4 regions of the Paracoccus sp. P2 genome follow, and region 3 is predicted to be linked to each of the others. Evidence: riboswitches for the same ligand, from Rfam matches in the RefSeq annotation. Region 3 holds a riboswitch; each other region holds the start of a gene.

Region 1 (4,935 bases), on a different contig from region 3:
AAGATCGGCTCTCCGCTGGGCGAGTTCGGCCTTGCCTCGACCAAGGTGGCGATCGGCCTGTCCGGTGCCACCGCCGACGGCCGGCTGCACGAACGGGTGGCGCTGTCGGGCCTGACCGTGCCCGAAGGCGTGCTGCCGCCCTGGGCCGTGCCGATCCTGCCGCAAGAGATGACGCTGGACTTCACCGCTTCGGGCTTCGATCTGGCGGCACCGGCGAAGATGCTGATCGAGGGGTTCGACCTGGCCGCCGACGAGCCTTTTGCCCGGCTGGTACCCGAACAGTTGCAGGCGGCGCTGCTGCCCAGGGGCACGGCCGACCTGACGCTTGCGCCCTCGCAGATCAAGGGCGACGGCTACCGGATCGACTATCGCGCCGATATCGCGGCGGGTCCGGGGGCTGCGCCCACCGGCGCGGTGCTGATCTCGGCCATGGGGCTCGACAAGGTCGAGGCGGCGCTGGCCGCCGCCCCGCAGGAAGAGGCCGGCCAGCCGCTGATGATGCTGCGCATGGCCCGCGCCATGGCCAAGCCCGGCGCGAGCGGCGAGCATCTCTGGGACATCCAGATGCCCGAGGGCGGCGGGCCCTTTACCGTCAACGGCCAGCCCATGGGCCCGGCCACCTCGCAGCCCTGAACCAGGCGGCCCCGCCGGATGCGGTGGGGCCTTTCAGCGCCGCTGCCAGCCGGGGGCGGTGTTTTCCTGCCAGCCGGTGCGGTGCAGCAGCGGCGTGTCGTCGGTGAACTCGGGCCAGCCCAGGCAGAGCAGCGCCGAGAACTCCCAGCTTTCGGGCACCGCGAGCAGCGGGCCGATCCGCGCCGGATCGAGGATCGAGACCATGCCAAGCCCCAGGTTGCGCACCCGTGCCGCCAGCCACAGCGCATGGATCGCCATGGCCGTCGATTGCCGCAGGGTCTGCGGCATGGTGGCGCGGCCAAGACCGTGGCCCTCGGAGGGGTCGATCTCGGTAAAGACGGCCAGCCAGACCGGGGCGCGGTCCAGCCCGGCCAGCTTCAGCGCATCGTATGCCTGCCGCTGCCGGCCCTGGTAGCGGGTGGCGGCCTGGGCATTGCAGCGCAGGAAATCGGCGCGGATCGCGGCGCGCAGATCGGGGCTTTCGACGCGGATCACCCGCCAGGGCCGGGCATTGCCGACCGAGGGCGACAGTTCCATCGCCGCGCGCAATTCCTCCAGCAGCGGTTCGGGGACCGGGGCGTCGCGGAAATGCCGCACGTCGCGGCGCCAGCGCAGGATGCGCTGCAAGGCGGCCTTGTCCTCGGCGCCGAACTCCATCACGGCGCCGCGCAGATCGCGCTGTCGGGCAGGCCCGCGGCCCCGGCGCGGATGCCCACCGGCCGGTCGGGCACGGTCAGCTCGACGGCAAGCGGCCAGCCGGAGACGGTCAGCGGGCGGTGGTCGTTCGAGTTCAGCTCGACCCGCAGCCGGTCTCCGGGCCCCAGCGCGTCGAGGTGATGGGCCGGGCCGTAGAGCCGGGCGATCTTGGCGCCGTTGAGGTAAAGATGCGCATGGCCCTCGCCCCGGCGGTCGGCCAGCCCGGCATGTTCGGGGGCAAAGCAGAAGCCCTCGGCCTTGATGAACAGGTTCCAGCCCGCGGTGCTGTCGGGCTCCAGCCGGGCCGCGGCGGTGGCGCTGCCGGCGGGCAGGTCGATGGGCGCGCCGTGGTCATGCGCCGCGGCTTGGGCGCCATGGCCATGCGCGCCGTGGTCGTGGCCGTCCAGCGTGATGCCGTTGGCGGCGGCGATGACGAAGCCCATGCCGCCGCCGAAGACCAGACCGATCAGCAGCATCGGGATCGAGCGATCCATGTCTTTTCCCCGTTTCATGGAACAGCCGGGCGCGGCAGGCACGCCCGGCCGGAAGGGTTGCGGCGCCGATCAGGCGGCCTGCGGCACCGGTGCGCCTTGGCCTTCGCGCTGCCAGAACCAGCCGGCCAGCAGGCCGAGCAGGGCCCAGGCCATCGCGCCCGCCCCCAGCGCCCGGCCGGCGAATTCCGCCGAAAGCTCGGGCGGGACCGGGCCGGCATAGCTGTCGGGCTGCGGCGCGCCGATCAGATGCGGCGCCAGGATCAGCACGATGGCCGCGCCCCAGGCCGCCCAGCCCTTGCCGAAGGCGACCAGCCACAGCGCGAGCCCGGTGGTGGCGGCGGTGCCCAGCCACCAGATCGCGCGGAGCTGCACATCGGCGGCGGCGACGCCCGGCACTTCCGGGGCCAGGCCGAAGGCGGGGGCGAGCTGCATGGTCAGATAGCCGGCCAGGCCCCAAAGCAGCCCCTGCCGCGCCGTGACCGCGTTGCCCCGCGATTCGGAAACCGCCATCAGCGCCACCAGCATCAGCCCGTAGCCGGCATAGACCATCATGGTGAACAGGACCGAAAGCAGGTTGCGGGTCCATTCGAAGGATCCCAGATCCTGATGCGCGCTGACGGCTTCGGCGCCGAAATGCGCCAGTTGGCCGGATTCATACAGTTCGGCATGCAGCAGCACGGGCTGCACGAACCAAAGCTGCAACAGGGCGGCAATCAGCCCCGTTGCAGCGCCAGCGATCAATCCGCTGGTCAGAATGCGCGAGAACATCAGTGGCAGGGGAAGCCGGTGGCGTGACGCACGTCATGGGCGGCGTCATGCAGGGTCTCGGCCTGCACCAGCCCGGACATGAAGATCAGCCCGAAGCCGATCGCGAAGGCGGCGATGGCGGGAAACAGCACCGAGGCGCGGCTGGCCCCTGCGGCGGTCATGGGTTTTGCGGTCATCTGCGACCCTTTCCTTATGTCGTCCAACCCGACGACGTTGCGGTTCCATGCATCGGCAGGTCTCCTGGCTTGCGGGTCACGGCAGACGCCCGCCTTCCCGGCCGGATGGCCAGTGGCGCGATGGGCGTCCGCTCTCCGCTTACAGTCGCGGGGGCGGCTGCGGATTTGGTCCTGGATGCCCAGGGCTGCACCGCATTCCCTTTTGGCCCCGGAAAGGGGCACCGATACACGCGCATGTTACCTGCGATGGCGCGGCGGCGGCAAGCGGAATCGGGGGGAAGCTGCGGCGGGGTCGGAGAGCGGGCGACGGGTCGGCGGGCGGCGCTGCCGCATGGGTATTTGGAGAACGAAGAAGATGGCGGGGGATCGGGCTGGCGGAATCGCCGGGTGGCGGGTAGGCCGTGCCAATCAGGGTTCCGGCGGCCAGTCCAGGTCGACCCAGACCAGCCGGTGCGCGGAAGCCGCCAGCGCGGCCTCGGCCAGCGGGCCCTCGGCCGGCCAGAACACGCCCGAGCCCAGCACGGCCAGCCCTTTCGCGGGCAGGACGTAATCCACGCGCAGGTTGCCCGGCGGCTTGTCGTCCGGCCAGTCGCCGGTGTCCAGCGCCGGGTCGCCCTTGTGGCCGTCGTTGACGCCGCCTTTGGCCGCGGTGCCGCCGGCGCTGCGAGGCAGGGGGTCGGTGACATGCGCCATGATCCGGGCCAGCGCCTCGGGCCGGCCCTCGCTGTCCAGGGGGTCGAGGTTCAGGTTGCCGGCCAGTACGAAGGGGCCGTCGGGCAGGTGATGCAGCCAGAAGGCCAGCTCGTCATGGTTGCGCCGGCCGTTCAGATCCTCGGGTCCGTCGAAGACCGGCGGCGTCGCGGACATGGCGAGCAGGTGCAGCGGCCGGCCGGCGACCGTGACCACCGCGTCCCAATGCGCGGTCGAGGACAGGCGGCGGATCGCCGCCGCTTCCTCGGGCAGCGGCGGCATCAGGTGGCCGGGCAGGTCGCGCCACAGGAAGGCCGTGTAATCCGTCACCGGCCCGATCGGGTGGCGCGACAGGATCGCCATGCCGCCCTGGCCGGAGAAGGTGCCGAAGCCCTGCGCATCGTCGGCGCTGCCCAGCCGCCCGTCTGCGTTCAGGTCCAGCCCTGTCGCCATGCCGGAATTCGGCCGGGTGGCGAAGCGGTGCGGATAGTCCAGCCCGGCCTCGGCCAGCCTTGCGGCAAAGGCGTCCAGCGCCCGGCCGTCGTGGTCCCAGTCGAAATGCGTCAGCAGCAGGATGTCGGGGCGGGTTTCCGCCAGCACCTGCACCACCGCCTCGATCTGAGCGTCCTTGCGGCCCAGGTCGCGCAACAAAAGCCCCGGCCCGTCGCGCGACAGGTCGGGGCTGTAGGTCGCGATCCGCAGCGGATCGGCATGGGCGGCCAGGCCCAGGATGGCAAGCAGGGCCGCCCCGGCCAGCGGCCTTACACCCAAGGCCGGCTCTGGGCCATCTGCGCCTCGTAGGCGTCGATGGCGGGGGCCTTTTCCATGGTCAGGCCGATGTCGTCCAGCCCGTTCAGCAGGCAATGGCGGCGGAACGGGTCCAGTTCGAAGGGGAAGCTCTGCCCGTCCGAGGTGGTCACGGTCAGGTTTTCCAGGTCCACGGTCATGCGGGCATTGGCGCCCTTTTTCGCGTCCTCCATCAGCACATCCACCACCTCTTGCGGCATGACGATAGGCAGGATGCCGTTCTTGAAGCAGTTGTTGTAGAAGATGTCGGCGAAGCTGGTGGAGATCACGCAGCGGATGCCGAAATCCAGCAGCGCCCAGGGCGCATGCTCGCGCGAGGAGCCGCAGCCGAAATTGTCGCCGGCGACGATGATCTGTGCCTCGCGGTAAGCCGGCTGGTTCAGCACGAAATCCGGGATCTCGTTGCCCTCGGCGTCATAGCGCATCTCGTCGAACAGGTTCTTGCCCAGACCCGAGCGGTGGATCGTCTTCAGGAACTGTTTCGGGATGATCATGTCGGTGTCGATATTGACCAGCGGCATGGGCGCCGCGATGCCGGTCAGGGTGGTGAACTTGTCCATGTCGTGATCCTCGCAGAATTGACTTGGGCCGCCGTGGCCCGTTAACCGAGACCCGTCCGGCGCCTTGCGGCATGGAAAGGGCTTCGCTGATGTTTTTCGGGTTTTCCAGCT
Region 2 (4,935 bases), on a different contig from region 3:
CAGCGTCCAGTTGAAGCCGGGCGCGTTGTTATGGGTCAGCTTGGCATCGGGCACCGCCTTGCGGATCTCGGCCACCATGCCGGCGATCTCGTCCACGTTGGGCGTATCGGTCTCGATCCACAACAGGTCGGCGCCGCCCAAGGTCAGCGAGGCGATGCAATCCTCGATCACGCGCCGGCGCCCCGTGCCCTCGCGGATCGGGTTTGCGTCCATGATCGGCTCCACCTTCAGCCATTTGATGTATTGCCGAAAAGGTCTTTCTGCTCATGATGCTTCCTTTCCGCATGATCGGTCCGGGAATCGGCAGGCGCGGCCGGCGGCAAGGCGGGGCATCCGGGGCAAGCGGCCCGCCAAAGGGAGCAAGCGTGCGGATGATGTCCATCGGGGCCCCTCAGTCCAGCGCGTTCAGCACGGCATAGGCCGGCAGGGTGATAAAATCGGGCAAGGTCTCGGCCGTCGCCGCCTCTCGCAGGATGCGCGCGGCCGCGGCGTAATGGCCGCGATGGAGCCCGTTCGGGCCCAGCCGGTCGAGGATGCGGACGATCTCGGCTTGCATCAGATCGCCCTGCCATGCGGCGCTCTCCAGCGCGACCGCGGCGCAGCCATTGCCACAGCTGGGCACGGCTGATCTCGGCGGTGGCGGCATCCTCCATCATGTTTCGGATCGGCACCGCACCGCGGCCCGACAGCCATTGCGCCAGGTATTCGACGCAGACCTGGATGTTCAGCCGCACGCCCGCCTCGGTGATCCGGCCCTGATGCGGGTTCAGCAGCATCGCGGGCTCGATATGGCTGAAGACATGGTCCCAGCAGCCCGATGATCTCGACCCGGCGATCCTCCAGCGCCGGCGGAACGAAGGCGGCCTGCCAGATGCCCTGCCGGATCTCGCGCGTTTGCGGCAGATAGTCGGGCAGATCGCGCCCGGTCGATGCGGTCCGGAACTGGCTCTATGCCCGGCGCAATTACGTCGATAGGCTGGACCGCGCGGCCGAGAAACTGGCCGAGGCGCTGGCGCGGCACCGCAACGAGCCACATATGGCGCTGACCGGCCGGCTGGCCGCGCATGGCATCGCGGTGCGCATCCTGCCCGCCCCGGTCAGGGGCGAGCTGATGCTGTCCGAACTGCTGGGGCAGTCCAGCCGCCGGTTCCAGATCGGCGCGCTACGACGTGGAACTGCTGGGCCACCGCTTCGGTGCCAGTTTCGAGCAGACCGCGCATCGTATGTCCACGCTGCAACGCCCCGAGGCGCGCGGCATCCCGTTCTTCTTCGTGCGGCGGGACCGGGCCGGGGGCAGCCGTGGCGCGGCAGCGGCAAGCCGGCCGGCCATGCTGCCGCTTGCCAGCGCCCGCGCCAGAAGCTAGGGAAGGCGCGTCGGTTTCCGCAAGGAATTGAAAGGGAATCCGCCGGGGCGCCCGCAGGCGTCCCGAACCGGAACTGCCCCCGCAACTGTAGGCGGCGAGCAGGATGCGAGAATGCCACTGTGGCTCCGCGCCATGGGAAGGCCGCATCCCTGCCGTGACCCGCCAGTCAGGAGACCTGCCGACGACGTTTGACCAATCCGAGCGGGTCGGCTCGGGAGGGGTTGCGACCGGCATTCGCCCGGTCTCCATCCGCTCATCCGGCCTGTTCATGATGTAGCGGAAGGAAACATCATGCCAAGGCTCACCACGGCGATGATCGCCACGTTCACCCTGGCGCCGATGGCGGCGTTCGGGGCCACCGAATACCCGCTGACGCTGACCAGCTGCGGCCACGAAGTCACTTTCGACAAGGCGCCCGAAAGCGTCGTCAGCGTCGGGCAAAGCACGACCGAGATCCTCTACATGCTGGGGCTGGCCGACAAGGTGGCGGGCACGGCGCTGTGGATCAACCCCGTCCTGCCCGAATTTGCCGAGGCGGATGCCGGGGTCGAGCGGCTGGCCGACAACGCCCCCAGCTTCGAAAGCGTGCTGGCCAAGAAGCCTGGGCTGGTGGTCACGGCCTATGAATGGATGATCGGCCCGCAGGGCGTGGTCGGCACACGCGAGATGTTCGACGACGCGCAGATCCCCAGCTGGATCATGCCCACCGAATGCGTCGGCAAGGACAATACGCAAAGCATGGACGGCGCGCGCTCGGTCCTGTTCGACACCGCGCTGCTCTACCAGGGCATCGAGGAACTGGCGGCGATCTTCGACGTGCAGGATCGCGGGGCCGCGGTGATCGCCGACCTGAAGGCACGCGAGGCGGCGGCGGTCGAGCGGGCGCAGGCGCTGGACCTGCCCGAAACGGTGTCGGGCCTGTTCTGGTATTCCTCGGCCGAGATCGAGATCGACCCCTATGTCGCGGGTGCCAATGGCGTGCCGGGCTGGATGATGTCCAAGCTGGGGGTCAGGAACGTCGTCGCCTCGGCCGAGGAATGGCCGACCGTGGGCTGGGAAACCATCAGCAAGGCCAATCCCAGCTTCATCGTTGCCGCCGAGATGAACCGGCGCCGCTTTCCGGCCGACGACATCGCCGTCAAGCGGGATTTCCTGACCTCGGACCCGGTGACGAGCGAGATGGGGGCGGTAAAGAACGACCGCATCCTGACCATGCCGGCCAATGCGATGGACCCCTCGGTGCGCGCGATCTATGCGCTGGAATCGCTGGCTGACTCGCTGGCCGGGTTCGACCTGAAATGAGGGCGCGCGCCGCGACCCGCAGCACGGGGCGCAATCGGGGCTGGCTGTGGCTGGCCCCCGCCGTGCTGGTCGCGGCGCTGCTCTTCGGAACGGCGGTGGGCGAGACGCGCATTCCGCTGGCCACCGTCATCGAGGTGCTGGCGGTCAAGGCCGGGCTTGGCTCGGCCGCGCTCGATCCGATCGACGCCAGCGTGATCTGGCATTACCGGCTGTCGCGGGCGGTGGTCGCGGCCTGCGGTGGCGCAAGCCTGGCGCTGTCGGGGCTGATCCTGCAGGCGCTGCTGCGCAACCCGCTGGCCGAGCCCTATCTGCTGGGGATTTCGGCCGGGGCCTCGACCGGGGCGGTCACGGTCGCGGTGGCGGGGATCGGCGCGGGGCTGCTCAGCATGTCGGCGGGCGCCTTTGCCGGGGCGCTGACCGCCTTCGCGCTGGTGGCGGCGCTGGCGCGCGCCGCCGGCGGCGGGACCGGGATGCGCGGCGCCGGGGTCATCATCCTGGCGGGCATCGCCGGCTCGCAGATGTTCAACGCGCTGACCGCGCTGATCATCGCGCAATCGGCCAGCGCCGAGCAGGCGCGCGGCATCATGTTCTGGCTGCTGGGCAACCTGTCCGGCGTGCGCTGGCCCGACAGCTGGGTCGCGGTCCCGATGGCGGCGCTGGCGCTGGGGGTGGCGCTGTGGCATGCGCGCGCGCTCGACGCCTTTGCCTTCGGCGCGGAAAGCGCCGCGTCGCTGGGCATCGACCTGCGGCGCACGCAGGTGCTGCTGATCGGAACGGCCTCGCTGGCGACGGCGATCATGGTCTCGATCGCCGGGGCCATCGGCTTCGTCGGGCTGGTGGTGCCGCATGCGATGCGCATCCTCGTCGGGCCGCGCCATGCCAGGCTGGTCCCGGCGACGGCGCTGGCGGGGGCGGTGTTCCTGGTGCTGTCCGACGTCGTCTCGCGCATCGTCATTCCCGGCCAGGTGCTGCCCATCGGCGTCATCACCGCGCTGGTCGGCGCGCCCGCCTTTGCCGTGGTCATGATCCGGGGAAGGCAACGATGACGCCCATCCTGGAAGCCGTCGGCGCCAGCCATGCCGTGCGCGGCCGCGAGATCCTGTCCGACATCAGCCTGCGCCTGCATCCGGGCGAGACCCTGGGCCTGATCGGGCCGAACGGATCGGGCAAGTCGACGCTGATGGGGATGATGGCGGGCCTGCTGCGCCCCAGCCGCGGAGAGATCCGGCTGGAAGGCCGTCCCATGGCCCGGCTGGGCCGGCGGCAGATCGCGCGGCGGCTGGCGCTGGTCGCGCAATCGGCCGAGACGGCCGAACGGATCACCGTGCGCGATGCGGTGGAGTTGGGCCGCACGCCCTGGCTTGGCCCGCTGCGGCCATGGGGTGCCCAGGACGACGACGCCGTCGCGGCGGCCCTCGATGCCGTGGACATGGCGCATATGGCGGGGCGCGACTGGGCCTCGCTGTCGGGGGGCGAGCGCCAGCGCGTCCATATCGCGCGCGCCCATGCGCAGGCCCCGCGCGTCCTGCTGTTGGACGAGCCGACGAACCATCTCGACATCCATCACCAGATCGCCATCCTCGACCTGGTCGCGCAGCTTTCCGTCACCACCGTCATCGCGCTGCACGACCTGCATCACGCGCTGCGCTGCGACCGGATCATGGTGCTGCGCGCGGGCCGCTGCGTGGCGCTTGGCCCGCCGATGGAAATCCTGACCCCGGCGCTGATCCGCGAGATCTTTGCCGTCGAGGCCGAGATCATCCCCCATCCTGGCGGGGGCCGGCCGGTCTTTGCCTTCCAACGCCTTGCCTGAAGGGACATCCCATGCTGCTTCGCGCCGCGCTTCTTGCCTGCCTGCTGCCCGCCGCCGCCCTGGCCGAGACGCATGAGGTCAGGATGCTCAACCGCAATGCCACCGGCCCGATGCCCTTCGAGCCGGACTACCTGGTGGTCCAGCCCGGCGACACGGTCCGGTTCATCGCCGCCGATCCCGGCCACAATGCCGCCACCATCGCCGGGATGATCCCCGAGAGCGGCGAGAAATTCGTCGGCAAGATCGACGAGGAAATCGAAGTCACGCTGGACGCCGAGGGCATCTGGGGCGTCAAATGCTCGCCGCATTTCACCATGGGCATGGTGATGCTGATCCAGGTCGGCGACAGGCCCGCGACCGAGGCCGACCTGCCCGACGACCTGCCCCCCGCCGCGCGCCAGAGGATGCTGGAAATCCTTGAACGCCGAAAAGCGGACTGAGCCGGGGCCGCGTCGC
Region 3 (4,935 bases):
CGACCGAGCCCTATGAGGATCTGGAAAGCGCCACCGCCTCGAATCCCAGCTGGCGGCTGCGCACGAACACCACCATCCTTGATGTCAGCTATGAATTCGGCAATGGCTGGACGTTGTTCAACCAGCTGCAATATTCCGACATCTGGGTCAAACGCTCGACCGAGCCGGTCAGCGCGGGCACAGCGATCCTGGATCAGGACGTGACCTCGAACGAGACGCGCGTAACCTTCGGGACGCCCGAAGACCAGTTCAGCGGCGTAGCGGGACTGTTCGTCTCGCGCACCGATTCGGACGAGCTTCTGGATTACCGCGGCACCACCACCTATGACGACCGCAAGGACAGCCTGGGGATATTCGCCGAAACCACCTGGCGCCTTGCCGACCGCTGGAGCCTGACCGGCGGGCTGCGCTATCAGCGCGACGACATCACCCGGCGCGGCGTGTCGAGCTTTACCCCGAACGTGCTGGATTACGACGAAAGCTTCGACGCCTGGCTGCCCAGGATCGCGCTGGCCTATGACCTGGACGCATCGACCCGCATCGGCGCCATGATCAGCAAGGGTTACAACCCAGGCGGGGTGACGCTGAACCTGACCAGCGGGGAATACGTGCCCTTCGACGCCGAGACCTCGTGGAACTACGAGATCTTCGGCCGCACCCGGTTGCTCGACGACCGGCTGGAACTGACCGGCAACCTGTTCTACACCCAGCTCCATGATGCGCAGCGCTATGTCGTGACCAGCCTGCCCGAGAACATCGGCAGTTCGATCACCGTCAATGCCGAGCGCGCCAAGTCCTATGGCCTGGAACTGGGGATGGACTATCTGCTGCGCGACAATCTGCGGGTCAAGGCGGGGCTGGGCCTGTTGCATACCGAGATCAGCCGCTTCACCAGCGCGGCGGCGGATTACCAGGGCCATCGCTTCGGCCGGTCCCCGGACTATACGCTTTCGCTGGCGGCCGATTGGGACATCACCCCGGAATGGCGGCTCAGCGGCCAGCTGCGCCATACCGACGGCTATTATTCCGACGACAACGAGGACCGCGACACCTGGGTCGATTCCTATACCGTGGCCAATGCCCGGCTGACCTGGCAACCGCGCGAGAACCTGCAGGCCTTCGCCTATGTCAACAACCTGTTCGACGACCGCTCGGTGACCTATCTGCGGGCCAGCCGCTCGATCGGCGGCTTCGAGGCCACCGTGGTCGAGCCACGCGAGCTGGGTATCGGCCTGAAGATGACCTTCTGATGCGAACGAATGCCCCGACAAGGATCGGGGCATTCATCTTCTCTAAGAGCCTGCTGATCCATCGGGCCTGGACTGGCCGGTTCCGAATTGTACGACGCTCTACCACAAGCAGAAAATTTGCATGTACAAAACCGTATCGGCCTGCTTCAGGTCCGCTGCACCCGTTGTTGTGAGCGGTCTGACTTCCTCTCTTGGACAAAGTGTCGCAGGTCAATACAACATCTTGACGGATACGGCGCCTTAATCCCTATATGTAGGCATCACGGTTCTTTCGGGTCGATCCGGCCCGAAAGCGAAGAGGGAAGCCGGTGCGCCTTTCGGAGCAAGGCCGGCGCTGCCCCCGCAACTGTAAGCAGCGAGCCTGCGCCGGATCACGCCACTGGTGCCGCACGGCATTGGGAAGGCCGGCAAGGGCCGCGACCTGCGAGCCAGGAGACCTGCCGTGACGATGACGATGAACCACGGGCGGGGTGTCCCGGCGGTGCGCCTGGCAATGCGGCCTTGTCGCCGCAGGGCTCCATGCGTCCTGGCCTGCCCCGCCCACAGCAGCACGGGGAACAGATGCGGCCATTCTTCACCACCAGACCTGCCGAGGCCGGCGTCGCCGTCCGCAGCACCGCAAGGGCGGCAGCAAGCCGCAGGCAAGGGAGGGCGCGTTGATGCCGGCGCCGCTTACGCCCCCGCCCGCCGCGCCGGCAAGGGATGTCGCCGTCGATGTCGCCTCGTCGGTCAACGAATACTTGGACCGTGCCGATTGGCGGGTGAATGCCAACGCCAACCAGGACTATTCGCTCGGCGGGCTGATCCTGAACGTCTCGGGCAAGGTGGTGGCCAACTACTGGCTGTCGCATGTCTATCCGCTTGCCGTGGGCGAGGCGCACCGCCGGGGCGACCTGCATATCCACGACCTCGACATGCTGGCCGGCTATTGCGCCGGCTGGTCGCTGCGCACCTTGCTGACCGAGGGCTTCAACGGCGTCCCCGGCAAGGTCGAGGCCGGGCCGCCGAAACGCCTGTCCAGCGCCATCGGCCAGATCGTGAACTTCCTGGGAACGCTGCAAAACGAATGGGCCGGCGCGCAGGCCTTCAGTTCCTTCGACACCTATATGGCCCCCTTCATCCGCAAGGATGGCTTGGGCTATGCCGAGGTGCGGCAGGCCATGCAGGAGCTGATCTTCAACCTCAACGTCCCCTCGCGCTGGGGCACGCAGACCCCGTTCACCAACCTGACCTTCGACTGGGTCTGCCCCGAGGATCTGCGCGACCAGGTGCCCGTGATCGGCGGTCAGCCAATGAATTTCACCTATGGCGCCTTGCAGGCCGAGATGGACATGATCAACCGCGCCTATATCGAGGTGATGACGCGCGGCGACGAAAAGGGCCGGGTCTTCACCTTTCCGATCCCGACCTACAACATCACGCCGGACTTTCCCTGGGACAGCGAGAACGCCAAGCTGCTGTTCGCGATGACGGCGAAATACGGCCTGCCCTATTTCCAGAACTTCCTGAACTCGGACCTCAAGCCGAACATGGTGCGGTCCATGTGCTGCCGGCTGCAACTGGACCTGACCGAGCTGCTGAAACGCGGCAACGGCCTGTTCGGCAGCGCCGAGCAGACCGGCTCGCTGGGCGTCGTCACCGTCAACTGCGCGCGGCTGGGCCATCTGCACAAGGGCAACGAGGCCGGGCTCCGGCGTCGCCTGGACGAATTGCTCGACCTGGGCCGCGACAGCCTGGAGATCAAGCGCCGGGTGATCCAGCGGCTGATGGACGACGGGCTGTTTCCCTATAGCCGGCGCTACCTGGGCACGCTGCGCAACCATTTTTCGACCCTGGGCGTGAACGGCATCAACGAGATGATCCGCAACTTCACCGACGATGCACATGACATCACCACGAGCTGGGGCCATGGCTTCGCGCTGCGGCTGCTCGACCATCTGCGGGCGCGCATCACCGCCTTCCAGGAACAGACCGGACATCTCTATAACTTGGAGGCGACGCCGGCAGAGGGCACCACCTATCGCTTCGCCAAGGAGGACCGCAAGCGTTTCCCCGGCATTCTCCAGGCCGGCACCGAACACGAGCCTTACTACACAAACTCGAGCCAGCTTCCGGTCGGCTTTACCGACGACCCGTTCGAGGCGCTGGAACGGCAAGAGGCGCTGCAGCGCAAATACACCGGCGGCACGGTCTTGCATCTCTACATGGGCACGCAGCTGTCCTCGGCCGAGGCCTGCCGCAAGCTGGTGCGCCGGGCACTGGAGAACTTCGGCCTGCCCTACATCACCGTCACGCCGACATTCTCGGTCTGCCCCAGGCATGGCCATATCGCGGGCGAACACGCGTTCTGCCCGCGCTGCGACGAAGAGCTTATCGCGAAAAAGCGGCAATCGGCCGCGCATTGAGAAAGGAAAAGACCATGTTCGACGACCGGAAAACCGGACCGGAAGAGATCCTGCTGGCGGATGAGGAACGCCAGCCCTGCGAGATCTGGACGCGGGTGATGGGCTATCACCGCCCGGTATCCTCGTTCAACCGCGGCAAGAAGGGCGAATTCCGCGAGCGGCTGTATTTCAGCGAGCGGCAGGCCGATCTTGGCTGAGATCCGCATCGGCGGCCTGCAGCGCCTCTCCAGCTGCGACTGGCCGGGCGAGCTGGTCGCCACCCTTTTCCTGCAGGGCTGTCCCTGGGACTGCCCCTATTGCCACAACCCGCATCTCATCCCGCCCGAGGCCGAGGGGGCGCTGGATTGGCAAGAGATCCTGGGCTTTCTGGCGGGACGGCGCAGCCTGCTCGACGGCGTGGTGTTCTCGGGCGGGGAACCGACGCTTCAGCGCGGCCTGCCCCAGGCGATGCGGGCGGTCCGGGACCTGGGGTTCAGGACCGGCCTGCATACGGCCGGCCCTTACCCGGCCCGGCTTGCGGCGGTGCTGCCGCTTTGCGACTGGGTCGGCTTCGACGTGAAGGCGCCGTTTTCCGGCTATCGGCGGGTGACGGGCGCGGCCGGCAGCGGCGACAGGGCCAGGGAAAGCCTGCGGCTGCTGCTGGCCAGCGGCACGGCCCATCAGGTGCGCACGACGGTCGATCCCGAACTGATCGACGAGGCGGCTCTGGCGCAGATGGGCGCGGAACTGGCGGCGCTGGGTGTCGCCGACCATGTCTTGCAGACCTGCCGCCACACCGGCGTGCGGCGGAGCCGACCCGTTCACCTGCGGGACTGAAGGTCCGGCCCCTTCCGCGCGGCCGGCATATCGCCGCGAAGCTGCTGGCGGATGGACCGGCGGAGCGGTAAGCGCTTGCGCCCTGCGCGGGCAGCACGCTGCGGGCGATGGATCGGTCCAGCGCCTCGAAGGCATTGAGCCCGATCGCGTCGTAAAGCTCGGCCCGGGGTCTGCATCTCGGGCAGCATGGCCGTCGTCGCGCCGTCGCGGGCCAGCGCGGCGTAAAGCCGCTCTTGCGCCTTGTTGGCCACCCGCAGCGACGAGACCGGCCAGATCACCATGTCATAGCCCAGCTCCTGGAACTCCTCGGCGGTCAGGGCGGGGGTGCGGCCAAACTCGGTCATGTTGGCCAGCAGCTTCACGCCGGGCAGGCGGGCGCGGACCTCGCGGAACATCTCGACCGAGGTCAGCCGCCCGGCGGGCAGGTCGTGCAGGCCTTGCACCGCGTCGAGGAAGCGGTGCTG
Region 4 (4,935 bases), on a different contig from region 3:
GGCGGGGTTCGGATAGGGATCGCCGCCGCCGCGCGGCGTACTCCAGCCGCCGTCCTTCAGCTTGACGTCCTGATAGACATAGCCGCCCCAGATGCCCCAGCGCTCGGTGAGCTGGCCGGCAAAGCCCAGCTCGATGCCCTTGGCGATGGTATTGCCGATATTTTCGGTCTCGCCCAGGGCGTTGGTGACGCGGGCATTGTCCTTTTCGGTCCTGAACAGCGCCGCGCTCAGCTCAAGCTGATCGTTCAGCACCAGCCATTTCGTGCCGATCTCGTAATTCACGCTGCGCTCGGGATCGAGGCTGTCCAGATCGTCCGAGGCATTGCTGCCGCCGGTGCCCGCGCCTTCGCCCGCCGGGTTCGAGGAGGTGCTGGCCGAGGCATAGATCGAGCCATTGGGCACCGGCTTGTAAACCACGCCCAGCATCCCGTTCAGGAAATCGGAATCGTTGTCGTTGCTCGCGCGTGGATCATCCTCGGTCGCATGGGTGACGCTGTCGACGCTGTAATCGTCCCAGCGTAGCCCCACCGTCACCTCCCATTGCGGGGTGAAGGTGATGGTGTCCAGCGCGTAGACGCCGCGCGACTTGGTGGTGCTGTAGCCGGTCTCGCCGCCGCGCTCGATGCTGCCGCCCCAGAACGCGCCGGGATTCGGATTCTCATAGGGCGAGGTCGGCATCGGGTCGGGATTGTTCACCGCCAGCCGGCGGGTGGCGGCGCGGGAATTGGCGATGTCCACCCCGACCGCGAAGCGATGCTCGACGCCCCAGGCCCGTGCCTCGCCCGAAAGCTGGGCGTTGAACGACACGGTCTCGTTCACCCGGTCCGAAGCCTTGGAACTGCGCGACACCAGCCCGTCGCTGCCCGAGGTCGGCGAGGTCACGACATAGGTGTTGGTGTCGCGCGCCTTGCGCAGGGCCGTGGTCAGCCGCAGGCTGTCCGAGAAGGCATGTTCGAACTTCACATAGCCCGAGGCGGATTCGAGATCGCGGAAATCGCGCGCGTGCAGGCCGTAGAAGGTATCGGGCTCGACATCGGCCGGCAGGAACGGGTCGACGCTGGTGCCCGAACCACGCCGCCATGCCGCCGGCGTGCTCGCATTGGACATCGGCACGCCGTAATCGGGCGTATCCTCGTCCTTGTAGTAATACAGCCCGGCGGTGATCTTGCTGTCGTCGGTCAGGCGATAGCTGATGCTGGGCGCCACGCCGAAGCGCCGGGACTCGACGCCGTCGCGCCCGCCCAGATCGTCGACGTGCTGCCCCATCAGGTTCAGGCGCAGGCCGATCGCGCCGAATTCACGGTTCGAATCCAGCGTGCCGCGGACATAGTTGCCGGTGCCATAGGACAGCGCCACCTCGTCAAAGGCGCCCGACTGCGGGGTCTTGCTGTTCAGGCTGATGGTGCCGCCGGTCGAACCGGCGCCGGAATAGACGCCGCCCGGACCCTTGCTGATCTCGATCGATTCCAGGTTGAAGGCCTCGTATTGCGTGCGCGAGGCGTTGCGCATGCCGTCGACCAGCATGTCCTGGCTGGCCTCGAAGCCGCGGATATAGGGGCGCACGCCCTGCGGCACGCCGCCCTCGCCCGCGCCCAGGGTGACGCCCGGCGTGGTGCGCAGCACGTCCGCGACCGAGGTCTGGCCGCGCTCCTCGATCTGGCGCGCGGTGACGACGGTCACGGTCTTGGGCGTGTCGAGCAGCGGCGCGGTGGCCTTGTCCGAGGCGCTCTCGGTGACCTTGTAGCTGGTCTCGGCCTCGTTGCCCTGCTGGCGGCGGATGACCACCGTGTCCAGGGTAACGGTATCCTGCGCCTGGGCGGGGCCGGCCACGCCGGCCGAGATGGCCAGCACGGGCAGCAAGCCCAGGGTCGGCAGCAATTGCGCGGCTGACCCCGAGGCAGGCGGTTTGGGATGGGTTTTGTTCATGGGTTGATCCCGGCACGAAAGATGAGTCGCAACCGCCTCAAGGCGGAAACGACAGGAAGGTGCTGGCTCATCAATGGCTTGCGCGTTCGCGCAGCGGAAAGCGGGGTGAAACCGCGGTCCGGCTGCGCTTGATCAACGCAAGAGGACAAATTGTCATACCTTGTCAAACGACGCAGCGTCATTTCCCGGCTCCGCAACCTCGCCTGTTGCCATAATCCAACAGTCTGCCGGGTGCTGCGCCCGCGCCATGGCCCGTCATCACCGCCGCCGGCAGCATATCCAGCCCCTGCCCGCGATCCCGGCGGCCCACCAGATGTTCCAAGAACAGTGCCATCGCCCACTAAATCTGGATTGACCCGGCCTGTGACCCGTGGCTAACTGCGGGGGTCATGGTTGCCCTGGGGCCGACTCGGGGATGAAAAGGGAAGCCGGTGAAAAGCCGGCACTGCCCCCGCAGCTGTAAGCGGCGAGCGACGCTGGAATGCCACTGGAGCCCAGGCTCCGGGAAGGCCGGCCGAGCCGAGACCCGCAAGTCAGAAGACCTGCCATGGCGCGAAAGAACGAAACCGTGCGGCGGGCGCGGGGCTGGAACAGGGTCCGGTGGCATGTCCATCGGCCCGGCCCCCTCTTGCCGACAGAACAGAAGGAGCCGGGCCATGCCCATCACCGTTTACTCCAAGCCCGCCTGCGTGCAATGCACCGCCACCACGCGGGCGCTCGACGCGCGCGGCCTGGCTTATCGGCTGGTCGACCTGACCGAGGACGAGGCGGCGATGGAGCTGGTCGCCTCGCTGGGCTATCGTCAGGCCCCGGTGGTCGTCGCCGGCGATGCGCATTGGGCGGGCTTCCGGCCCGACATGATCGGCCGGCTGTCCTGACCGGCGCCATGGGCGGGCTGGTCTATTATTCCTCGGCCTCGGGGAACACCGCGCGCTTCGTCGCGCGGCTGGGGCTGGCGGCCGGGCGCATTCCGGTCTCGCCGCGCGACGCGCTGCCGCAGCCCGCGGCGCCCTATGTGCTGATCTGCCCGACCTATGCCGATGGCGAGGGACGCGGCGCGGTGCCGAAACAGGTGATCCGTTTTCTGAACGATCCCGCCCGCCGCGGCCTGCTGCGCGGCGTGATCGGCAGCGGCAACCGCAATTTCGGCACCGCCTTCGCCCTGTCGGCCAGGGTGATCGCCGCAAAATGCAACGTGCCCGTGCTTTACCGCTTCGAGCTGGCGGGCGACGACAATGATCTTTCCCGCGTCCGGGCGGGGCTTGAGAAATTCTGGGGGACGGAATGCTTGACGATGGCGTAAAGGCCGAGCTGGACTATCACGCGCTGAACGCGATGCTGAACCTTTACGACGGCGAGGGCCGCATCCGCTTCGACGCGGATCGCAAGGCCGCGCGGCAGTATTTCCTGCAGCATGTCAACCAGAACACCGTCTTCTTCCACTCGCTGGACGAGAAGCTGGGCTATCTGGTGGACGAGGGCTATTACGAGGCCGAAGTCTTGGAGCAGTATCCGCGCGAGTTCCTGCACCGGATCTGGGACGCGGCCTATGCGCGGAAGTTCCGCTTTCCGACCTTCCTGGGCGCCTTCAAGTATTATACCAGCTACACGCTGAAGACCCGCGACGGGCGGCGCTATCTGGAACGCTACGAGGACCGGGTGGTCATGGTCGCGCTGGCCTTGGCGCGCGGCGACCAGGATCTCGCCATGCGCTTCATGGAGGAAATCCTGTCGGGCCGCTTCCAGCCGGCGACGCCGACCTTCCTGAACGCCGGCAAGAAGTCGCGGGGCGAGCTGATCTCGTGCTTCCTCTTGCGGCTGGAGGACAACATGGAGAGCATCGGCCGCGGCATCAATTCGGCGCTGCAGCTTTCCAAGCGCGGCGGCGGCGTCGCCCTGATGCTGACCAACCTGCGCGAGGCCGGCGCGCCGATCAAGGGGATCGAGAACCAGTCCTCGGGCGTCATCCCGGTAATGAAACTGCTGGAGGACAGCTTTTCCTATGCCAACCAGCTGGGCGCGCGGCAGGGCGCGGGGGCGGTCTACCTGAACGCGCATCACCCCGACATCCTGCGCTTCCTCGACACCAAGCGCGAGAATGCCGACGAGAAGATCCGCATCAAGACGCTGTCGCTCGGCGTGGTCATCCCCGACGTGACCTTCGAGCTCGCCAAGCGCAACGAGGACATGTATCTGTTCTCGCCCCATGACGTGGAGCGGGTCTACGGCCTGCCCTTCTCGGAGATTTCCGTGACCGAGAAATATGCCGAGATGGTCGACGACAAGCGCATCAGGAAGAAGAAGATCAATGCCCGCGCCTTCTTCCAGACCCTGGCCGAGATCCAGTTCGAGAGCGGCTATCCCTATATCATGTTCGAGGACACGGTGAACCGCGCCAACCCGGTCGCCGGCCGCATCAGCATGTCGAACCTGTGCAGCGAGATCCTGCAGGTGAACGAGGCGAGCACGTTCAACGAAGATCTGAGCTATTCCCATTTAGGCACTGATATTTCATGCAATCTCGGCTCGCTGAACATCGCCGCGACCATGGACGGGCCGGATTTCGGCGCGACCGTCGAGATGGCGATCCGGGCGCTGACCGCGGTGTCGGAAATGTCGGCGATCGAGGCCGTGCCCTCGATCCGGCGCGGCAATGACGAGGCGCATGCCGTGGGCCTGGGCCAGATGAACCTGCACGGCTTCCTGGCGCGCGAGCGCATCCATTACGGCAGCCCCGAGGGGATCGAGTTCACCAGCGTCTATTTCGCCGCCGTCGCCTATCACGCCATCCGCGCCTCGAACGGGCTTGCGCAGGAAAAGGGCCGGACCTTCAAGGATTTCGAGACGTCGAAATATGCCGACGGCTCGTTCTTCGACAAATACGTCACGCGCGACTGGCTGCCCTCGCTGCCCGAGGTTGCGCGGGTCTTCGCGGGCATCAGCCTGCCCACCCGCGAGGATTGGGCCATGCTGCGGGAATCGGTGATGCGGCACGGGCTTTACAACCGT

What was found. A riboswitch is a leader RNA that binds a small molecule or an ion and turns the genes downstream of it on or off. The one in region 3 is predicted to bind cobalamin.
Region 1: linked by a shared signal. The riboswitch ahead of ACDP63_RS04760 (CbtB domain-containing protein) and the one ahead of ACDP63_RS08880 (ribonucleoside triphosphate reductase) in region 3 are both predicted to bind cobalamin.
Region 2: linked by a shared signal. The riboswitch ahead of ACDP63_RS01240 (ABC transporter substrate-binding protein) and the one ahead of ACDP63_RS08880 (ribonucleoside triphosphate reductase) in region 3 are both predicted to bind cobalamin.
Region 4: linked by a shared signal. The riboswitch ahead of nrdH (glutaredoxin-like protein NrdH) and the one ahead of ACDP63_RS08880 (ribonucleoside triphosphate reductase) in region 3 are both predicted to bind cobalamin.

Annotation. Positions count from the first base shown of each region.
Region 1 covers NZ_JBGOSN010000005.1:21,210-26,144, forward strand. Annotated here, with positions in the region: gene ACDP63_RS04740 (hypothetical protein) at 1-633, shown strand, start outside; gene bluB (5,6-dimethylbenzimidazole synthase) at 667-1,290, opposite strand; gene ACDP63_RS04750 (hypothetical protein) at 1,290-1,823, opposite strand; gene ACDP63_RS04755 (CbtA family protein) at 1,893-2,591, opposite strand; gene ACDP63_RS04760 (CbtB domain-containing protein) at 2,591-2,767, opposite strand; cobalamin riboswitch at 2,804-3,008, opposite strand; gene ACDP63_RS04765 (endonuclease/exonuclease/phosphatase family protein) at 3,176-4,228, opposite strand; gene leuD (3-isopropylmalate dehydratase small subunit) at 4,219-4,824, opposite strand; gene ACDP63_RS04775 (hypothetical protein) at 4,914-4,935, shown strand, end outside.
Region 2 covers NZ_JBGOSN010000002.1:7,670-12,604, forward strand. Annotated here, with positions in the region: gene ACDP63_RS01220 (hypothetical protein) at 1-213, opposite strand, end outside; gene ACDP63_RS01225 (hypothetical protein) at 392-622, opposite strand; partial or broken gene ACDP63_RS01230 (hypothetical protein) at 645-776, opposite strand; gene ACDP63_RS01235 (short-chain fatty acyl-CoA regulator family protein) at 1,170-1,364, shown strand; cobalamin riboswitch at 1,359-1,562, shown strand; gene ACDP63_RS01240 (ABC transporter substrate-binding protein) at 1,656-2,666, shown strand; gene ACDP63_RS01245 (FecCD family ABC transporter permease) at 2,663-3,712, shown strand; gene ACDP63_RS01250 (ABC transporter ATP-binding protein) at 3,709-4,479, shown strand; gene ACDP63_RS01255 (pseudoazurin) at 4,491-4,919, shown strand.
Region 3 covers NZ_JBGOSN010000010.1:90,500-95,434, reverse strand. Annotated here, with positions in the region: gene ACDP63_RS08885 (TonB-dependent receptor) at 1-1,250, shown strand, start outside; cobalamin riboswitch at 1,497-1,710, shown strand; gene ACDP63_RS08880 (ribonucleoside triphosphate reductase) at 1,910-3,655, shown strand; gene nrdD (anaerobic ribonucleoside-triphosphate reductase) at 3,670-3,852, shown strand; gene ACDP63_RS08870 (anaerobic ribonucleoside-triphosphate reductase activating protein) at 3,845-4,471, shown strand; gene ACDP63_RS08865 (hypothetical protein) at 4,456-4,935, opposite strand, start outside.
Region 4 covers NZ_JBGOSN010000001.1:189,766-194,700, reverse strand. Annotated here, with positions in the region: gene ACDP63_RS00910 (TonB-dependent receptor) at 1-1,926, opposite strand, end outside; cobalamin riboswitch at 2,300-2,491, shown strand; gene nrdH (glutaredoxin-like protein NrdH) at 2,583-2,804, shown strand; gene nrdI (class Ib ribonucleoside-diphosphate reductase assembly flavoprotein NrdI) at 2,813-3,229, shown strand; gene nrdE (class 1b ribonucleoside-diphosphate reductase subunit alpha) at 3,211-4,935, shown strand, end outside.